2 regions of the Cellulomonas fengjieae genome follow, and region 2 is predicted to be linked to the other one. Evidence: riboswitches for the same ligand, from Rfam matches in the RefSeq annotation. Region 2 holds a riboswitch; the other holds the start of a gene.
What was found. A riboswitch is a leader RNA that binds a small molecule or an ion and turns the genes downstream of it on or off. The one in region 2 is predicted to bind thiamine pyrophosphate.

Region 1: another riboswitch for thiamine pyrophosphate. It lies ahead of KG102_RS16910 (thiamine ABC transporter substrate-binding protein); the one in region 2 lies ahead of KG102_RS11340 (YkoF family thiamine/hydroxymethylpyrimidine-binding protein).

What each region holds. Positions count from the first base shown of each region.
Region 1 covers NZ_CP074404.1:3,632,036-3,637,824, reverse strand. The annotation lists gene KG102_RS16940 (Na+/H+ antiporter subunit D) at 1-1,037, shown strand, start outside; gene KG102_RS16935 (Na+/H+ antiporter subunit E) at 1,034-1,585, shown strand; gene KG102_RS16930 (monovalent cation/H+ antiporter complex subunit F) at 1,582-1,992, shown strand; gene mnhG (monovalent cation/H(+) antiporter subunit G) at 1,989-2,390, shown strand; gene KG102_RS16920 (phytoene desaturase family protein) at 2,407-3,855, shown strand; gene KG102_RS16915 (DUF4235 domain-containing protein) at 3,860-4,120, opposite strand; TPP riboswitch at 4,208-4,324, shown strand; gene KG102_RS16910 (thiamine ABC transporter substrate-binding protein) at 4,401-5,420, shown strand; gene KG102_RS16905 (ABC transporter permease) at 5,428-5,789, shown strand, end outside.
Region 2 covers NZ_CP074404.1:2,450,585-2,456,373, forward strand. The annotation lists gene KG102_RS11335 (hypothetical protein) at 1-1,201, opposite strand, end outside; TPP riboswitch at 1,304-1,421, shown strand; gene KG102_RS11340 (YkoF family thiamine/hydroxymethylpyrimidine-binding protein) at 1,552-2,169, shown strand; gene KG102_RS11345 (ECF transporter S component) at 2,166-2,771, shown strand; gene KG102_RS11350 (ABC transporter ATP-binding protein) at 2,768-4,336, shown strand; gene KG102_RS11355 (energy-coupling factor transporter transmembrane component T family protein) at 4,333-5,130, shown strand; gene KG102_RS11360 (CHAD domain-containing protein) at 5,172-5,789, shown strand, end outside.

The DNA.
Region 1 (5,789 bases), 1.2 Mb from region 2:
TCGTCGTCGCGCTGCTGTCCTCGGTGCTGTTCCTCATCGCGATCGCCATGATCTACGCCGCCACGGGCACGGTGAACCTGGCGCAGCTGGCGATCCGCCTGCCCGAGATCGACCCGGGCGTCAGCCTCGTCCTGCAGGTGCTCCTGCTGCTCGCGTTCGCGATCAAGGCAGCCATCTTCCCGCTGTCCGCGTGGCTGCCGGACTCCTACCCGACCGCGCCCGCGCCGGTCACCGCGGTGTTCGCGGGCCTGCTGACGAAGGTCGGCGTGTACGCGATCATCCGCACGCAGACGCTGCTGTTCCCCGACGGCCGGCTGGACGACGCGCTGATGTGGGTGGCGCTGGCGACGATGGTGATCGGGATCCTCGGCGCGGTCGCGCAGGACGACATCAAGCGACTGCTCTCGTTCACGCTCGTCAGCCACATCGGGTTCATGGTGTTCGGCATCGCGCTGGCCACGGACCTGGGCTACACGGCCGCCATCTACTACGTGGCCCACCACATCACCGTGCAGACGGCGCTGTTCCTCGTGGTGGGTCTGGTGGAGCGCGCGGGCGGGTCCACGTCCCTGACCAAGCTGGGCGGCCTGGCCAAGCTCACCCCCGTGCTCGCGATCCTCTTCTTCGTGCCCGCCATGAACCTGGCGGGCATCCCCCCGCTGTCCGGCTTCCTGGGCAAGATCGGCCTGCTCCAGGCCGGGGTCCAGGTGGGCACCCCGCTGGCGTACGTGCTGGTCGTCGGCAGCGTGCTCACCTCGCTGCTCACGCTCTACGCGCTGGTCAAGGCGTGGAACAAGGCCTTCTGGCAGACGCCCGAGGAGCCGCGCCCGCCGGTGCGCCTGCCCTTCGGGATGGTCGCCCCGACCACGGCGCTGATCGCCGTGGGGCTGCTGCTCACCGTCGCGGCCGGCCCGCTGTACTCCTACACGGAGCGCGCGGCAGCCTCGCTCACCGAGCGCACGCCGTACATCTACGCGGTGCTGCCCGACGGTGAGCGGGGCCAGGGCGTCTCCGACGACGTGGCGGAGGACGGATGAGCCTGCACCCGCGCCGCCGTCGATGGCGCACCCAGTGGGCGACGGTCATCTGGCTGACCGTGGTCTGGGTCCTGCTGTGGGGCGACCTGTCGATCGGGAACCTGCTGTCCGGCGTCGTGATCGCGCTGGTCGTGACCACCGGGCTGCGGATGGCGCCGATCGACTTCCACGGGACGTTCCGGCCGTGGGGCGTGCTGCGGCTGGTCTCCCGGTTCGCCATCGACGTCCTGCGGGCCTCGTTCGAGGTCAGCCTGATCGCGCTGCGACCGGGGTACGAGCCGCACGGGGCCGTGATCGGCGTGCAGCTGCGCAGCCACTCCGACCTCTACCTGACCCTCACCGCCGAGCTGGCGTCGCTGGTTCCGGGCTCGCTCGTGGTCGAGGCCCACCGGCTGACCGGCATGCTGTACCTGCACGTGCTCGACGTCCGGCAGAGCGGCGGCATCGAGGCCGCACGCCAGGCCGTGCTCGACCAGGAGGAGCGGGTGCTGCGCGCGTTCGCGTCCGACGAGGAGCTGGCCGCGGCCGGCCTGGGGGTGCGTGGATGAACGTCGTGGTCGTGATCTGCGGGGTGCTGCTCACCGTCGGCGCCCTGTTGGCGATCGTCCGGGCGGAGAAGGGTCCGTCGATGCTCGACCGGACCATCGCCCTGGACATCGTCGTGACCACGATGATCGCGGCGGTCGCGCTGTACGCCGCCGTCAACCGGCGCGCGGACGTCGTCCCGATCCTCGTGGTCCTCTCGCTCGTCGGCTTCGTCGGCTCGGTGACCATCGCCCGGTTCGCCGCCGTCGAGCCCGAGGGCGAGGGCCGCGTGCTCACCCGCGAGGAGATCGCGGCGATGGAGGCCGAGCGGATCGAGTCCGAGACGGTCGCCGAGGAGAGCCGGCGGTCGGGCCGGCGCACGAGCAACGACGAGCACCACGGCGGCGGCGCGGAGGGGGAGGTCCGATGACCGTGGACCAGTGGACGACCGTCGCCGACGTCGCCTCGTCGGTGTGCCTGCTCGGCGGGGCGTTCCTCGCCTTCGCCGCGGGCGTCGGGGTGCTGCGGTTCCCCGACCTGCTGGCGCGCATGCACGCGGGGACCAAGCCGCAGGTGCTCGGGCTCGTCCTCGTGCTGATCGGGCTGGCCCTGCGGCTGCGCTCCGGCGGCGCGGTGTGGGCGCTGGCGCTCGTGGCCGTGTTCCAGATGCTCACCGCGCCTGTGGCGGCGCACATGGTGGGCCGGGCCGGCTACCGCACGGGCAAGGTCCGCAGCGACCTGCTGGTGGTCGACGAGCTGACTAGGGACCAGGAGAACGCGCAGGTCCGCGACACCGGTCGACCGGAGGACGACGACCCCCGAGACTGAGGCTCTGGAGGTGCACATGACCCGCCCGGACGTCGTGGTGGTCGGCTCGGGGCCCAACGGCCTGGCCGCGGCAGTCACGCTGGCCCGCGCGAACCTGCGGGTCCTCGTGCTCGAGGCGGAGCCGACGGTCGGCGGCGGCGCGCGGACGCTGGACCTCGGGCTGGCCGACGGAGTGGTGCACGACGTCTGCTCGGCGGTGCACCCGATGGCCTGGGCGTCCCCGTTCTTCCGGGAGCTGGACCTGCCCGCGCGCGGCGTCGAGCTCCTGGTGCCGGACGTCTCGTACGCGCAACCCCTGCCGGGCGGGCGCGCAGGCATCGCGTACCGGGACCTGGACCGCACGGTGGAGGCGCTGGGCGTCGACGGCCCGGCCTGGCGCTCCCTGGTCGGCGGCGACCCGTCCACGGTGGTGCGCCTCGCGCTGGGGGACAAGCGGTCGGTGCCCGCGGTCAGCCCGCGCCGGGCGGCGCACTTCGGGCTGGCGGTCCTGGAGCAGGGCACGCGCGCGTGGGACCGCCGGTTCCTCGACGACGTCGCCCCGGCCCTGCTCACGGGCGTCGCGGCGCACGCCATCAGCCCGATGCCGTCGTTCGCCGCGGCCGGGACCGCGCTGCTCCTCGGCACGCTCGCGCACGCGGAGGGCGGCTGGCCCATCCCGCGCGGCGGGTCCGGCGCGCTGACCGCCGCCCTGGTCGAGGACCTGGAGGCGCACGGCGGGACGATCCGCACCGACCACCGGGTCCGCGGGCACGCCGACCTCCCGGTGGCTCACTGCTACGTCTTCGACACCACCCCGCGGACCCTCGTCGAGGTGCTGGGCGACCGGCTGCCCGCGCGCACGCGAGCCGCGCTCGAGGCGTTCGAGTACGGCGACGCGGCCGCCAAGGTCGACTTCGTGCTCGACGGTCCGGTGCCGTGGACGGTGCCGGAGGTGGGGCGGGCCGGGACCGTGCACGTGGGCGGCACCCGCGCCGAGATGGCCCGCGCAGAGGCCACGGTCGCGAGCGGCCGGCACGCCGAGCTGCCCATGACCCTGGTCAGCGACCCGGCGGTGGTGGACGAGCGACGCGTGGTGCACGGCCGACGGCCGCTGTGGACCTACGCGCACGTGCCGTCGGGCTCCGACGTCGACGTGACCGAGGCGGTGACCCGGCACATCGAGCGGTTCGCCCCGGGTTTCCGGGACGTCGTCGTGACCTCCCGCTGCACCCCCGCGGCCCGCCTCAGCGAGCACAACCAGAACTACGTCGACGGCGACATCTCGGCCGGTCGCGCGAGCATCCGCCAGCTGTTCGCCCGCCCGACGTGGCGGTTCGACCCGTACTTCTCGGGTCGGGACGGGGTCTACCTGTGCTCGGCATCCACGCCGCCGGGCCCGGGTGTGCACGGGCTGGGCGGCTGGTACGCGGCGAAGCGCGTGCTGCGCGAGTTCGGGATCACCACGACGCCGAGCCTGGCGCCGTGAGGGGTCAGCTCGTCTTCGCCGCGAACTTGGCCGTCCCGCGGGTGGCGAGGACCCGCGCCATGCTGACCAGCGCCCCGGTCAGGGCGGCAGCGGCGACGATCTCGGACAGCCCGGCGTCGCCCGGGTCGTCGGCACGCGGCGGCTTGTGGCCCGTCTTGGCCTTCCACGCCTGGTTCAGCACCTGGTTCACCAGGAATGCTGCGGCGAGCGCGGCGCCGGTACCGATGACCTTGGCGACCATCGACTGGGTCTGCTTGTCGTCCACGGGTGAACCTCCAGGTGGGGTGTGGGTCTGACACGACCGTAGTGCGGCGCGAGCGTCCCCGCCGCCCGACCGGCGGCGTAGGATCACGGCGAACGACAGGGGAGCGTCGGACCACACGGGTCTGGACGCTGAGAGTGCGGACCACCGCAGACCCTCGAACCTGATCCGGTTGATACCGGCGTAGGGAGTCGGGCTTCTCAGTCCTCGTCGATGTTGTCGGGCGGTCGCCTGCTGCATCGACGACGACCCCCTCCTTTCTCGATCGAGGAGGAGCATCACCATGGCGAGGATCCGCTCGCTCATCGCACTCGCCGGCGTCGTCGCGCTGGCAGGCTGCTCGGCCGTGGGGTCGGGACCGGCGCCCAGCGGGTCCGCCGGAACCGTCACGCTGGTCACGCACGACTCGTTCGCGCTCTCGGACGGCATCCTCGACGCGTTCGAGGAGCAGAGCGGGCTGACGGTCGACGTCGTGCAGCCCGGCGACGGCGGGGCGCTGGTCAACCAGCTCGTGCTGACCAAGGACGCCCCGCTGGGGGACCTCGTGTTCGGCATCGACAACTCGTTCGCCTCCCGCGCGGTCCAGGAGGGCGTGGTCGCGCCGACCAGCACCCCGGACGCCTTCGAGGGTGCGCTCGTACCGGTCGACTACGGGGACGTGTGCATCAACGTGGACCACGCGTGGTTCGCCGCGAAGGGCCTCGCCGAGCCGGTGACCCTCCAGGACCTGGCCCTGCCGCAGTACAAGGACCTGCTCGTCGTGCCCAACGCGGTGACGTCGTCGCCCGGCCTGTCGTTCCTGCTGGCCACCATCGGGGCGTTCGGCGAGGACGGCTGGCAGGACTACTGGACCGCCCTGAAGGCCAACGGCCTGAAGGTGGCCGACGGCTGGTCCGACGCCTACTACACCGACTTCTCGGGCGGCGGGGCCGCCGGCCCGCGCCCGCTCGTGGTCTCGTACGCGTCCTCGCCCCCGTACACCGTGCCGGAGGGTGGCACCGAGCCGACGACGGGCGCCCTGCTGGACACCTGCTTCCGGCAGACCGAGTACGCGGGCGTGCTCGACGGCGCGGCCAACGCCGACGGTGCGCAGGAGCTGCTCGACTTCCTGCTGTCCGACGAGGTCCAGGAGGACATCCCCGGGTCCATGTACATGTACCCGGTGAGCCCGACCGCGGCGCTGCCCGAGGAGTGGGCCGCGTTCGCCCCGCTGGCCGCCGACCCGTTCGAGGTGGACCCCGCGCAGATCTCCGCCAACCGCGAGGCCTGGCTGACGGCCTGGTCCGACACAGTGATCGGCTGACCCCGACATGACCGACACGCTCGTCCGGCCCGACGTCACCCCCGCGGTGTCGTCGGGCCGGTCGCGCGTCGTCGCCTTCTGGGTGGCCGCGGTCGCCCTGCCGCTCGCCTTCCTCGGGGTGTTCTTCGCCTGGCCCGTGGTCGCGATGGTCTCGACGGGGTTCGTGGCCGACGGGCACCTGGACCTCGGCGGGTTCGCCGACGTGTTCTCTCGACCCCGGACCTGGCGGATCATCGGCCTGACGCTCGCGCAGGCGACCCTCGGCACGCTGCTCAGCGTGCTGCTCGGGGTGCCGGGGGCGTACGTCCTCTACCGGCACTCCTTCCGGGGGCGCACGTTCCTGCGGGCCCTGGTCACGGTGCCGTTCGT
Region 2 (5,789 bases):
GGGAGTAGTTGCCGTCGTCGCCGGGACCGGCCGACGCGATCGTCGCGATGATCTCGACGGCCGGCACGACGGCGTCGGTGGTCAGGGCCCGGTACGGCGCCGCGACGGCGTCCGCCCTGGCCAGCGTCTCCGGCACCCCCTGCTCCCCCAGCACGCCGAGCGCCCCGGATCCCGGGGTGCCGTACAGGGCGACGTACTTCTTGCCGGGGACGCCCGGGACCTGCGGGAACACGAGCTGGCCACCGCCCCCCAAAAGCGTGCCGGTGCGCGCCGCGGCGACCCGGCGGGCCAGCCGGTCCGCCGGGCCGAACGCGGACCCGAGCGCGATGGTGTGTTCCGGCGCAGCAGCGGCGAGGGCCTGCACGCCGGCCGTCGTGGCGCGCGGGTCACCGCCGGGCACGTCGAGCACGGGCACACCCGCGGCTCGGATCGTCGCGAACGCGGCGAGCGGGTCCACACCGACGCCGGTCAGCGCCACCGTGCCGGCAACCGGCTCCGGCGGGGCCGTCGCGGGCAGGACCGGGACCGGCGACCGGCTCGCCGACGGTGTCGACGCGGGAGTGGGCGCGGCAGGCGGCTGCGCGACAGCGGGCGCACCCGCGACGACGAGCACGGACGGACCGGGCGCGGCCAGGGCGCGAACGCTCGCGACCTCCTGCCCGGCTGGCACCTCCGTCGGGGGACCGAACGTCGCCCCGGTCGCCGCGCGCAGGACGTCGCCGTCAGCGCCCGCGGGAACGGGGACGACGTCGACCGGGCTCGGCGGTACCAGCGTCACCGCACCGACCGCGAGCACGGCCCGCGTGTCGAGCCTCGCGAGCTCGGCCAGCACGGGCGCCGGGTCGCCGCCCGGGCTCGTCAGCAGCACCGGCGCGCCCAGCGCGACCGCCGCGGATGCCGCGGTGAGCTGGCCCGCGACGTCCTGCGCACCCACGACGACGACCACGGGAGCCGTCACGAAGAGGGCACGGGAGACGTCCAGGGCGGCCTGCTCGGCGGTGGCCGCCTCGATCACCGTGGCCGCCTCGGCCGGTGCCCCGACCTGGGCGGAGACGGTCGGCGTGGGAGTCGGCGTGGGGGTCGGGGTGCTGGCGCCCGAGGTGGTCGGTGTGGGCTCGACGGGCGAGGCGTCGTCGGTGCAGCCCGCGAGCGCGAACAGGGTCACGCACGCGACGGCGAGGCCGGCGCGTCGTCGGCGCATCGGCACGGCACTACCTCCTGGCGGTCGGCGGGCAAGCATACGAGGGCCCAGCACCCGGACCGGGGGTTCCCCCACCGGGGCGCGCGGGCTAGGTTCGACGACGACAAGCCCCCGGGGAGCGCAGGAGCGCTGAGAGTGCGGCCGGACACCACGTCCCACCCGCAGACCCGTGGAACCTGATCTGGTTCACACCAGCGTAGGGAGCAGGGCACTGTCGTCGGCGGCGTGCCGGCGGCCGGTCCTCCGGGCAGGTCGCGCCGCGGCGCGCCCTCCTGGCGGAGCGGCCGGGACGCACCGCAGGTGACCTCGTGCGGCTGCCCGGGGGTCCCGCCGCGACACCGGAGGACCCGATGAGCACCGAGACCCGACCCCAGTCCGTCCGACGCCTGACCGACCTCGGCGTCGGCGCACGCTTCTCCCTGCACCCGCACTGCGACGACTACGTCGAGGTGATCACCAGCGCGCTCGCCGCCGCCGACGCCACGCGTGTCGACGTGCGCACGGACGACGTCTCGACGTTCGTGCGCGGCGAGGAGGCGGACGTCATCCGCTACGTGCATGCGGCCCTCGCCGCCGCGGGCGGGACCCGGTGGCACGTCGTCGCGCACGTGCTGCTGTCCCGCGGCTGCCCGGGCGAGGTGGCCTGCGAGCTGCCCGACGACGTGCTGCTGGACGCGGTCGGCGTGCCGGAGCTTCCACCGACCGGGCTGTCGGCGAGCGCCCACTGGGCCCTCTACCCGCTGGACGACAGCGGGACCGACCACCTGGCCCAGATCATGGAGGCCATCGGTACCGCCGGATCACGGGCGACGGCCTCCCCGGAGCACTTCGTCACCCGCCTCGACGGAGACCTGTCCGACGTCCTCACCGCGGTCGCGGCGGGGTGGCTGGAGGCCGCGCGCCACGTCCGGCACGTCGTCACGCACGTCACCGTCTCGATGCACTCGCCCTCGGGCGGCCCCCGGTGAACCGCCGTCGGATCTCGCTGTCCGAGCTCGTCCTGCTGGCCGTCCTCGCCGTGGTCTCCGGCTTCGTCTACTGGGCCCTCGTGCAGGCGTGGATCGCGCTGCAGATCGCGATGGGACCGTTCGGTGACCTCGCGCAGAACGTGCTCATCGGCGGCTGGATGGTCGCCGCTCCGCTCGCGCTGTACATCGTGCGGCGACCGGGGGCCGGGATCGTGGTGGAGCTCGTGGCCGCCCTGGTGGAGGTGGCCTTCCTCGCCTCGCCGGTCGGTCCCATGCTGCTGGTCGTCGGCCTCGTGCAGGGTGCGGGCGCCGAGCTCGGGTTCGCCCTGACCCGGTACCGCCGGTACGACTGGTCCGTCTTCGTGCTGTCGGGCGCGCTCGCCGGGCTGGCCAGCACCGTGCTCGGCATGGTGCGCTTCGGCTGGCTCACCCAGGACTGGTTCGCCTGGCGGCTGGGCCTGCAGGTGGCCAGCGGCATCCTGCTGTGCGGCATCGCGGCCAAGGTGATCGGCGACGCGCTCGCGCGCACCGGTGTGCTGGACAACACGGCGCTCGGCCGGGCCCGCCGCCAGGACCCCGCGACGCCGGCGCCTGTGCCGTGATCGAGGTCCGCGGTCTGGGTGTCACGTTCCCGGGCGGCGTCGCGCCGGTGCTCCGCGATGTCGACCTGGACGTCCCGCCGGGCGAGCAGGTGCTGGTGCTGGCCGGGTCCGGCGCGGGCAAGAGCACGCTCCTGCGCGTGCTGGCAGGCATCGTGCCGCAGGTCGTCGACGCGCACGTCACCGGTCGCGTCCGGGTGGCCGGGCTGGACGCCACGACGACCCCGACCGCGGACCTGGCCCGGCACGTCGCGACCCTCACCCAGGACCCGACCGACCAGCTCTGCCTGCCGACCGTCCTCGACGAGGTCGCGTTCGCACTCGAGAACCGCGGGGTCGACCCGGCGCTCATCGGCCCGGCCGTCGACCGCACCCTGTCCGCGGTCGGCGCCGCGCACCTGCGGGACCGCCGGACCGCCGAGCTCTCGGGCGGCGAGGGCCAGCGCGTCGCCCTCGCCGCCGCGCTGGTGGCCGACCCGAAGGTGCTGCTCCTCGACGAGCCGACCGCCCTGCTGGACCCCGCGGCGGCGCGCGCCGTCGCGGGGGCGGTCCGGGCAGCAGCGGGCTCGGGCCGGTCGGCGGTCCTGGTGGAGCACCGGCTCGACGAGCTCGGGCAGCTGCCCGGTCGGGTCCTGGTGCTCGACCCGGACGGCCGGGTGCGCGCCACCGGCCCGACGCTCCAGGTGCTGCACGAGGACGCGCCCGCGCTGGCGCGCCTGGGCACCTGGCTCCCCCTCTCGGCCGAGCTGGTCGCGGCGGGGGTCGACCGGATCGGCGACCTCACGGTCACGGCCACTCCGAGGGCACCCGCGGGCCCGACCGTGCTGAGCGCCCGCGCGCTGCGCGTCCGGCGGGACGGTCGGACCGTGGTGGACGGCCTCGACCTCGACGTGCGGGCGGGCCGGGTGACCGCGGTCGTCGGGCTCAACGGGTCCGGGAAGAGCTCGCTGCTGCTGGGCCTCGCCGGCCTGCTGCCGGTCGAGGGCACCGTGCGGGGCGGCTCGGTGGGGTTGGTGTTCCAGCACCCGGAGCACCAGCTCCTCGCGCGGACCGTGCGCGACGAGGTGGCGTGGGGACCGCGACGCGCCCGACTGGGAGGCGTCGACGAGCGCGTGTCCGGCGCGCTCGAGTCCTACCGGCTCACCGGGTTCGAGGACCGTGACCCGTTCCGGCTCTCGGGCGGGCAGCAGCGCAGGCTCTCGCTCGCCGCGATGGCGGTGTGCGGCCACGACGTTCTCCTGGCCGACGAGCCCACGTTCGGGCAGGACCGGGCGACGTCGGTGGCGTGCGCCGAGGCCCTGCGCGCGCTGGCCGACGAGGGGCGCGGCGTCGTGCTGGTCACGCACGACCTGCGGCTGGTGGGCGAGGTCGCCGACGACGTGCTCGTGCTGCACGCGGGCCGCGCCCTCGCGCACGGACCCGTCGACGCGGTCCTCGCCGACGACGCCGTGCTGCGCGGCGCCGGACTTCCTCTACCGCCGGTCCTCGCGGCGTGGCGCAGGACCGGGCACCCGGTGCGCGCCACCCTGCAGGCGCTCCGTCGGGCCGGGCTGGCGGTGCCGGCATGACCGGCCTCGGACAGGCACTCCCCCATGACTCCGTCCTGCACCGGCGCAACCCCACGGTCAAGCTCGCCGTCTTCCTCGTCGTCTCGCTCGTCCTGCTCGTGCCGGTCGACCCGTGGACCCCGCTCGCGCTGCTCCTGCTGGCCCTCCCCGCCGTGGCCTGCGCCGGGCGCATCCCGCTCCCGGTACTGGGCCGCGCGGCGCTCCTGTTCGGCCCGTTCGCCTGCTCGCTCCTGGCGGTCAACGCCGTGACGCGCGACGGGCCGGTGGTGGCCGACGTCGCCGGTCTGCAGGCCACCAGCACGGGGCTGGCGATCGGCGTCGCGCTGGCGCTGCGCACGGTGCTCGTGGGCACCCTCGCCGTGGCGTTCAGCCTCACGACCGACGGTGCCCGGCTCATGACGAGCCTGCACCAGCACGCCCGGCTCGGCGCGCGCCCGACCTTCGCGGTCCTGGCGGGCTACCGGGTGCTCGAGGACCTGCCACAGCGGTGGACCACCATCCGGCAGGCCCAGTCGGTCCGCGACCCCCGGCATCGGGCCGGCCGGCTGCCGCGGGATCCCGCCTCGCTCGCCCGCGCCGCGTTCGCGCTGCTCGTGGTGGCGCTGCGGCAGGGCGAGCGGATGGCGATCGCGATGGAGACCCGCGGGCTGGGCTCCGGGCCGCGAACGGTGCACCGGCCGGTGGCGCTGGACCGGCGCGACGCCGTCTTCGCGGTCGTGGTGCTGAGCGTGTGCGGGCTCGTCGTCCTGGCGTCGTGGCGGGCCGGCGTGCTCCGGACGTGGAGCACGGTCTGACGTACCGCGCGTGCCCGGCGTCGCCGTGCCAACCTCGGACCATGGGAACCGCGGGCGAGGTCGTGCAGGAGTACGTCACGGTCCAGGTCGAGCGGTTGCTCGGCGCGGTCCCGGCCCTGCGCTCCGGGGACGACGACGCCGTGCACGACGCGCGCGTGGCCACCCGGCGGCTGCGCGCGGCTCTGTCCGTCTACCGCCCCGTCCTCGACCGTTCGGGCTGCGACCCGGTCCGGGACCAGCTCACCGAGCTCGGGCACGTGCTCGGCGACGCCCGCGACGCCCACGTGGAGCGACGCGCGCTCGAGGACCGGCTGACGCTCGAGGACCCCGCGACCGTCGTCGGGCCGGTCGAGCAACGCATCCAGGAGGACCGCGCCGCCGCGCGACTGCTCGCCCAGGACCGCCTCGAGGCCTGGCTCACGTCGCCACGCTTCGAGGCACTGGCGGCCGCGCTCTCCCAACCCCTGCCCGCCGGCCCCCGCGCGGGACGTGCGGCGGCCGGGTACCTTCCCCGCCGAGCCCGTCGGGCCTGGGAGCGCCTGGACGACGCGGTGGCCGTGGCGGCCCAGGTGGTGCCCGGGAACGAGCGCGACGAGGCCCTGCACGAGGTGCGCAAGGCCGCGCGCCGCGCGCGGTACGCCAGCGAGGTCGTGGAGGCG